Regions from separate parts of the Agrobacterium sp. 22-3639C2 genome, predicted to be linked through region 3. Evidence: riboswitches for the same ligand, from Rfam matches in the RefSeq annotation. Region 3 holds a riboswitch; each other region holds the start of a gene.
The links. Region 3 has a riboswitch for thiamine pyrophosphate ahead of thiB (thiamine ABC transporter substrate binding subunit). Riboswitches for the same ligand answer to the same signal wherever they lie in the genome.
Positions count from the first base shown of each region.

Region 1: linked by a shared signal. The riboswitch ahead of ACQZ6D_RS10040 (ABC transporter permease) and the one ahead of thiB (thiamine ABC transporter substrate binding subunit) in region 3 are both predicted to bind thiamine pyrophosphate.
Region 2: linked by a shared signal. The riboswitch ahead of thiC (phosphomethylpyrimidine synthase ThiC) and the one ahead of thiB (thiamine ABC transporter substrate binding subunit) in region 3 are both predicted to bind thiamine pyrophosphate.

Region 1 is NZ_JBNWDB010000002.1:506,947-509,209, reverse strand. It holds gene ACQZ6D_RS10045 (ABC transporter substrate-binding protein) at 1-62, opposite strand, end outside; gene ACQZ6D_RS10040 (ABC transporter permease) at 59-844, opposite strand; TPP riboswitch at 973-1,075, opposite strand; gene ACQZ6D_RS10035 (TadE/TadG family type IV pilus assembly protein) at 1,257-2,263, shown strand, end outside.
Region 2 is NZ_JBNWDB010000006.1:356,085-358,347, forward strand. It holds gene ACQZ6D_RS24905 (acyl-CoA dehydrogenase family protein) at 1-356, opposite strand, end outside; gene ACQZ6D_RS24910 (acyl carrier protein) at 356-607, opposite strand; TPP riboswitch at 788-899, shown strand; gene thiC (phosphomethylpyrimidine synthase ThiC) at 994-2,263, shown strand, end outside.
Region 3 is NZ_JBNWDB010000006.1:196,685-198,947, reverse strand. It holds gene thiB (thiamine ABC transporter substrate binding subunit) at 4-1,017, opposite strand; TPP riboswitch at 1,056-1,166, opposite strand; gene ACQZ6D_RS24200 (VOC family protein) at 1,212-1,604, opposite strand; gene ACQZ6D_RS24195 (ABC-F family ATP-binding cassette domain-containing protein) at 1,696-2,263, opposite strand, start outside.

The DNA.
Region 1 (2,263 bases), on a different contig from region 3:
GATTGCACGGGCGCAAACACGCTTGCTGCCGCGACGACGAGGGAAAGAAGAGTTCGTTTCATGGTGCCGAAAGTCTCCGCAAATATTTGAAAGGAATGACGTGGTCTGTTTCTTTGGCCCAGGGGGCGAGGTTGGCCGTTGCCCGGTCGACGACAAGCCGCAGCAGCACCGCCATGACGGCGAGAATAGTCATGGCGGCGAACATTGTGTCGGTCTGCATGCGGGCATTGGACTGGATCATGACAAAACCGAGCCCGGCGGAGGCGCCCACCCATTCGCCAATGACCGCGCCGAGCGGGGCGAGCGGAGCTGCGACCCTCAGCCCGGAAATGAGTGCGGGAAGCGCCAGCGGCACACGCAGCCGGGTGAGGATTTGCCAGTGGCTCGCCTCCGTCAGCGAGGCGGCATCGAGGATTGTCCGATCCGTGCGGTTGAGGCCGTCGGTGAAGGCTGAAGCGACGGGAAAAAAGATGATGATCGCCGTCATGACAACTTTCGAGGCCATGCCGAAACCGAACCAGAGTACGAGAATAGGGGCCAGCACGAAGACCGGAAATGCCTGCAACACGAGAACCATGGGCCAGACGAGGCGGCCAAAACGCGGGACGGCGGCAATCGTAAAGGCAACGAGAATGCCGGCGGCAATGCCAGCCGCAAGCCCGACAGCCATTTCACCTGATGTCACCATGGCCTGTCCGAACAGGAAGGCTGGCTGGCGCAGGAGTGCTGCGGCAACATCGGCGGGCGAGGGCAGGATGTAGCGGGGCGGTGCAAACAGCCAGATGCCCAGCTGCCAGACAATCAGAATAAGAACGACGCCCTTCAGCGCATGGGAGGCACGCATCGGCCGGGACTCAGACGCAGCCGTACCGTATACGAAGGGAAGGATGTTTCATCATCATCGTTCGGTCTCCAGCTGTGGCGATCACGGAGATCCGGGCAAAGCGGAGAAGAGAAAGGGCAGTAACGCAAACGCGCTACAGTTTCCGTTCCTACGCCGGCATGACCCGGATCAGGTTCAAGGGTCCGGCTCATCGCCATCTCAGCACCGTCAGGTGCTCCCCTCGGAAGAGACTGTTTTGCTAGGAGGGTTTTGAAGTAATGTCAACTTTGAAAGTTAACGAGAATATTGGCGAATTTGCCGCGAACATATTAGTTATTGATTATATTAAGTTTATCAAAAATTAGTTATTTATTGAAACCGCTTTTCAATTCCGCTGTATTAGCTTCAGCTCCCAGATTGGTTGGGGGCGAACTTGAAAAACTTCTGGCGAGAGAAATCTGGAAATTTTGGCATTCTGACCGCGCTGCTCATGGTGCCTCTGTGCGGGGCTGCCGGTATGGCGCTCGATATTACGCGCGGCATGTCGGTCAAAGCCGATCTGCAGCAGGCAGCGGATTCCGCGGCTCTGGCGGCAGTCGCCGATATGTCCGCAAGTGTTCAGGCGGCAAAGAAGATGTCGGGGGACGGTGTCATTCCCGTCGGCAATGAAGAAGCCCGGGCATTCTTCGATGGCAATCAGCGCGGCGACGCGGACTACACCATTACCTCGGTCGATGTTTCGGTGATCAAGCACGGCAATGTGGTCGAGTCGTCCGTCAGCTTCAAGGCGTCGGTCAGCACGACCCTCTCAGGGCTTCTGGGGAAGGATTTCGTTTCGGTTGCCGGCACGGCCACGGCCAAATACGAAACGGAAACCTTCAGCGATTTCTATCTTCTGCTTGATAATACGCCCTCCATGGGAGTGGGCGCGACACCCACGGATGTTGCCACCCTGGTTGCGAATACTGGCGATAAATGCGCTTTTGCCTGCCACATCGTGAAGGACGGCGTGGCAGACCCGAACAGCTATTACTTCAAGGCCAAGAAACTCGGGGTTACGACGCGTATCGACGTGGTTGCCAAGGCAACCGCCAGCCTGATGGACACGGCAAAGTCCACGCGCAAAAGCAGCAATCAATATCGCATGGCCGTCTATACCTTCGGGGAACGGGCGGAAGATACCAAGCTGCTTGAGGTCGTTTCGCTGACATCGGATCTGGACGCAGCAAAGAAAAAAGCTGGTGAAATCAACCTGATGTCAATCCCCTATCAGGGATACAACAACGACCAGCAAACAGATTTCGACCGGGCACTGATCCAGATTGGAGATAAGGTCGGCAGTTCGGGCACGGGCGCAAGCTCGGCGAACCCGGATAAGGTTATTTTCTTTGTTTCAGACGGGGTGGGCGACAGTTACAAGCCGTCCTCCTGTACGAAAAA
Region 2 (2,263 bases), 160 kb from region 3:
AGAAGCTGTTCGCTTGCGATGCGGCTCATGAAGCCCGCATGCCATGGGCTTGTCTCGCCGTGTTCCACAAGGCTCGATGCCTTGATGTGGTGCATGGCGAAAATCATCGCGGTTGCCGAACAGGCCTGGCCAAGCCGGGCGCAGATATCGGCGATTTGCTGTATGGATGCGCCTTCGCCACCAAGAGAGGACGGGACCTGAATGGCGAGAAGGCGCTCTTGTCTCAGCGCCTTGACGGCTTCCTCCGGGAAGCGACCGGTGACGTCCACCTCGTCCGCGTGTTTGGCGGCAATTGCTGCGACGCGGCTTGCGCGCGCGGACAGCGTTTCATCCTGCGGCGCAACGGTCACATTCATCAGGCTGCCTCTTTACCATCCAGAATGAGCTTAACGGTGTCTTCAATGGCCTTGATGCTGGCAAAGGACTTGCGGTTCAAGAGGTTGTCGGGGAATTCGATATCGAAAGCTTCCTCGATACCCAGCATCAATTGCACCGAGGCAAAGGAAGAAAGACCTGCTGCATAAAGATCTGCTTCGTTTTCAATCGTATCGACGGGGGTAGGAAGCTGGCCGAATTTTGCCAGTATTTCACGAATAGTCGCATTCATTCCGACTTATCTCCCATGAATTTAACATCAGGATGGTTTGTGCTTATCGTTAATTTGAAAACGATAATATTCGCCTAAACCGTTAGGTTAATTACCGCTAACGGCGCTTTTGTTGTTCGTCCACCTTTGCCAGCCATCAGCAGCACCCTTGACAAATGTCGGGCGGTGTTTTCTCTTGTGTCCATTCACCAGGGGTGTCCCGTCAAGGGGCTGAGATTCTGCTTTTATGCGCAGTGACCCGTTGAACCTGATCCAGTTCATACTGGCGTAGGGACGGTGCAAAGACCGAAGGTCGGATTGCGTGTAACTTGCGCTGCCGACGCGTCGGTATTTTCCATCATTCCGGCTCGAACTGGGTCTCCACTGTCAAACTTTGGAGCCTCATGATGAATATCGTTGCCAAGAATATCCCGCTTGTCGTCACAACCGGGCCGCATCCCGCCTCCACGAAAATCCACAAAACCGGAATTTTGCATCCGCAAATTCGCGTGCCGATGCGCGAAATCGCCGTCCACCCGACGGCGGGAGAACCGCCGGTCACGGTCTATGATTCCTCAGGCCCCTATACCGATCCATTGCATAACGTTCTGATCGAAAAGGGTCTGCCGCGCCTGCGTCGCGACTGGGTTGTAGCGCGCGGCGATGTCGCGGCTTACGACGGTCGGCACGTCAAACCGGAGGATAACGGCTTTGCCACTGGCGAGCGCCTGACGCCGGAATTCGCCGTGCGCCACCAGCCGCTGAGGGCCACGGAAGGAAAAGCCGTAACGCAGCTTGCCTATGCGCGGGCAGGCATCATCACGCCGGAAATGGAGTTCATCGCCATCCGCGAAAATCTGGGGCGCGAAGCGGCGAAGGAGAAGCTGGCTCGTGATGGCGAGAGTTTCGGTGCGCAGATACCCGATTATGTGACGCCAGAGTTCGTCCGTCAGGAAGTCGCATCGGGTCGCGCCATCATCCCGGCCAACATCAATCACCCCGAGCTTGAGCCGATGATCATCGGCCGTAATTTTCTGGTCAAGATCAACGCCAATATCGGAAATTCCGCCGTCACCTCCTCCATGGCCGAAGAGGTGGAGAAGATGGTCTGGGCGATCCGCTGGGGTGCCGATACCGTCATGGACCTTTCGACCGGGCGCAACATCCACAATATCCGCGAATGGATCATCCGCAATTCGCCGGTACCGATCGGCACAGTGCCGCTTTATCAGGCGCTGGAGAAGGTCAACGGCATTGCAGAGGACCTGAACTGGGAAGTGTTCCGCGACACGTTGATCGAACAGGCGGAGCAAGGCGTGGATTATTTCACCATCCATGCCGGTGTTCGGCTGCATTACATTCCGCTTACCGTCAACCGTGTCACCGGTATCGTCTCACGCGGCGGGTCGATTATGGCCAAGTGGTGTCTGCATCATCACAAGGAAAGCTTCCTCTACGAGCATTTCGACGAGATCTGCGACATCTGCCGTGCCTATGATGTTTCCTTCTCGCTGGGTGACGGGTTGCGGCCCGGTTCGATTGCCGACGCCAACGACGCCGCGCAATTTGCCGAGCTGGAGACGCTCGGTGAGTTGACACAGATCGCATGGGCGAAGGATTGCCAGGTCATGATCGAGGGCCCCGGCCATGTGCCGATGCACAAGATCAAGGAGAACA
Region 3 (2,263 bases):
TGCTCAGTTCATGCTCATGGCCGCAAGCCATTCATCGATCCAGGCCTTGCGGTTCTTCGCCACCTCTTCCGGGTCCATCAGGAAGGTCTTCTGCGGTACGACGAGTTTGGAAAATGCCTCGGGCAGGGGCGTGGACGTTGCCGCGACCGGCATCATCCAGTTGTTTTCCGGAATGGCATCCTGAAATCCTGATGTGAGCGTGAAAGCGAGGAACTGCTTCGCCAGTTCCTTGTGCGGCGCGTTTTTGAGAAGGCCGGAAACCTCGATCTGAATGTAGTGCCCCTCGGAAAAACCCGCGGCCTGATAGCGATCCGTCTTTTCCGAGACCATGTGATAGGCAGGCGACGTGGTGTAGGAGAGCACCATCGGCACCTCACCCTTGGTGAAAAGGCCATAGGATTCCGACCAGCCCGGCGTGACGGTGAGAATGCGCTTCCGGAGCTTCGCCCAGGCTTCCGGTGCCTTGTCGCCGTAAACGGACTTCACCCAGAGCAGCAGGCCAAGCCCCGGCGTGGAGGTGCGCGGGTCCTGAATGGCGATTTTCTGTGAAGGATCGCCGTCCACCAGATCCTTCAGGCTCGTCGGCGGATTTTTTATCGTCTGCGTGTCATAGACAACGGCGAAATGACCGTAGTCGTAAGGGACGAAAACGTCGTCCTTGTAACCGCCCGGCACCTTGGCCGCCGATGCATCGATACCGCTGATATCGAAGAGGCCGGTCTGTTTCGCTTCCGCGACCAGATTGGTGTCGAGACCAACAACGACATCCGCCTTCGACGCCGCCCCTTCAAGCTTCAGGCGGTTGAGCAGCGCCACGCCATCCGCCACACCGACGAAATTGACCGTGCAATTGCACACTTTCTCGAAGGCCTCTTTCACCTTGGGGCCGGGACCCCATTCGGAAACGAAGCTTTCATAGGTGTAGACAGTCAGTTCCTGTCTGTCCTGAGCAGTGGCAAGACCGGGCAGAAACAACGAAACGGCAACGAGGGAATTCAGGAAAAGACGACGGCGCACGGGTATCTCCTCAAAAAACGAAAAGGGAAATAGCCGCTTGCCTTAAGCCGTCTAATCCCTCCGCCGGTATGAACCGGATCAGGTTCTTCGGGTTGGCAAGCCTCTCAGCCTTTTGCACGCAAGCACAAAAGACACCCCGTTAGATCAAGATGATGATGTAGTCCCGCTGTCTCTGATTGGCAAGATGGCTGCCGTCAGGCCTGCTGCACCATGTGCACCAGTTCCCAGACATGGCCGTCGGGATCCTGAAAACTACCGGCATACATGAAACCGTGATCCTGAACCGGTTTCCAGGTGTTGCCACCGGAGGCAAGCGCCGTTTCGATCATCCGGTCGATTTCCTCACGGCTTCCCGCTGTGAGACAGGTCAGGACCTCGGTGCTGCGTGTGGCGTCGGCGATATCGCCATTGATGAAATCGCGAAAACGCTCCTCCTGAAGAAGCATCACGAAGATGTTCTCCTCAACGATCATGCAGAGCGTGCGGTCATCCGAATATTCCGGATTGAAGGTGAAACCGAGAGCCGTGAAGAAGCTTCTCGATGTCTCGATATTCTTGACCGGCAGATTGACGAAGATCATGCGCATTTTCTGAACTCCTCCGAACCCGCACAGGAAACGGCAATTCCGCCTCCCTGTCAAAGGTGGATGAGACCTCAGTCAAGAAATCGCGACCAAGTCACCCTTCAATTTCCTCGCGCAGCATCTCCAGCTCCAGCCATTCCTCTTCCATGGCTTCGAGCTTTTCGCGCAGCTTTGTCATTTCCTGCGCCAGCGTATTGAAGGTAGCCGGGTCCTTGGTGAACAGATTGGGGTCGGCCATGCGCTGCTCACGCTTGGCGATTTCGCCCTGCGCCTTCTCCATCTCCTTTGGAAGGTTTTCGAGCGCAAATTTTTGCTTGAAAGAAAGCTTGCCCTTGGCCTTTGAAGGGTCCTGCGACGCGGAGGCGGAAGGGGTGGTCTTTGCCTTTTCCTGCTTCTCCGCCTTGCGCTTTTCTTCTGCGGCACCCTTGCGTTGCGCCATCATGTCCGAATAGCCGCCGGCATATTCGATCCAGCGTCCATCCGGCTGGTCCGGATTGGCGGGCGCGATTGTGGAGGTGACGGTACGGTCGAGGAAATCGCGGTCGTGGCTGACGAGAATGACCGTGCCGGAAAAGCCCGCAACGATTTCCTGCAACAGATCGAGCGTTTCGATATCGAGATCGTTGGTCGGCTCGTCAAGGATCAGCAGGTTGGTAGGCCGC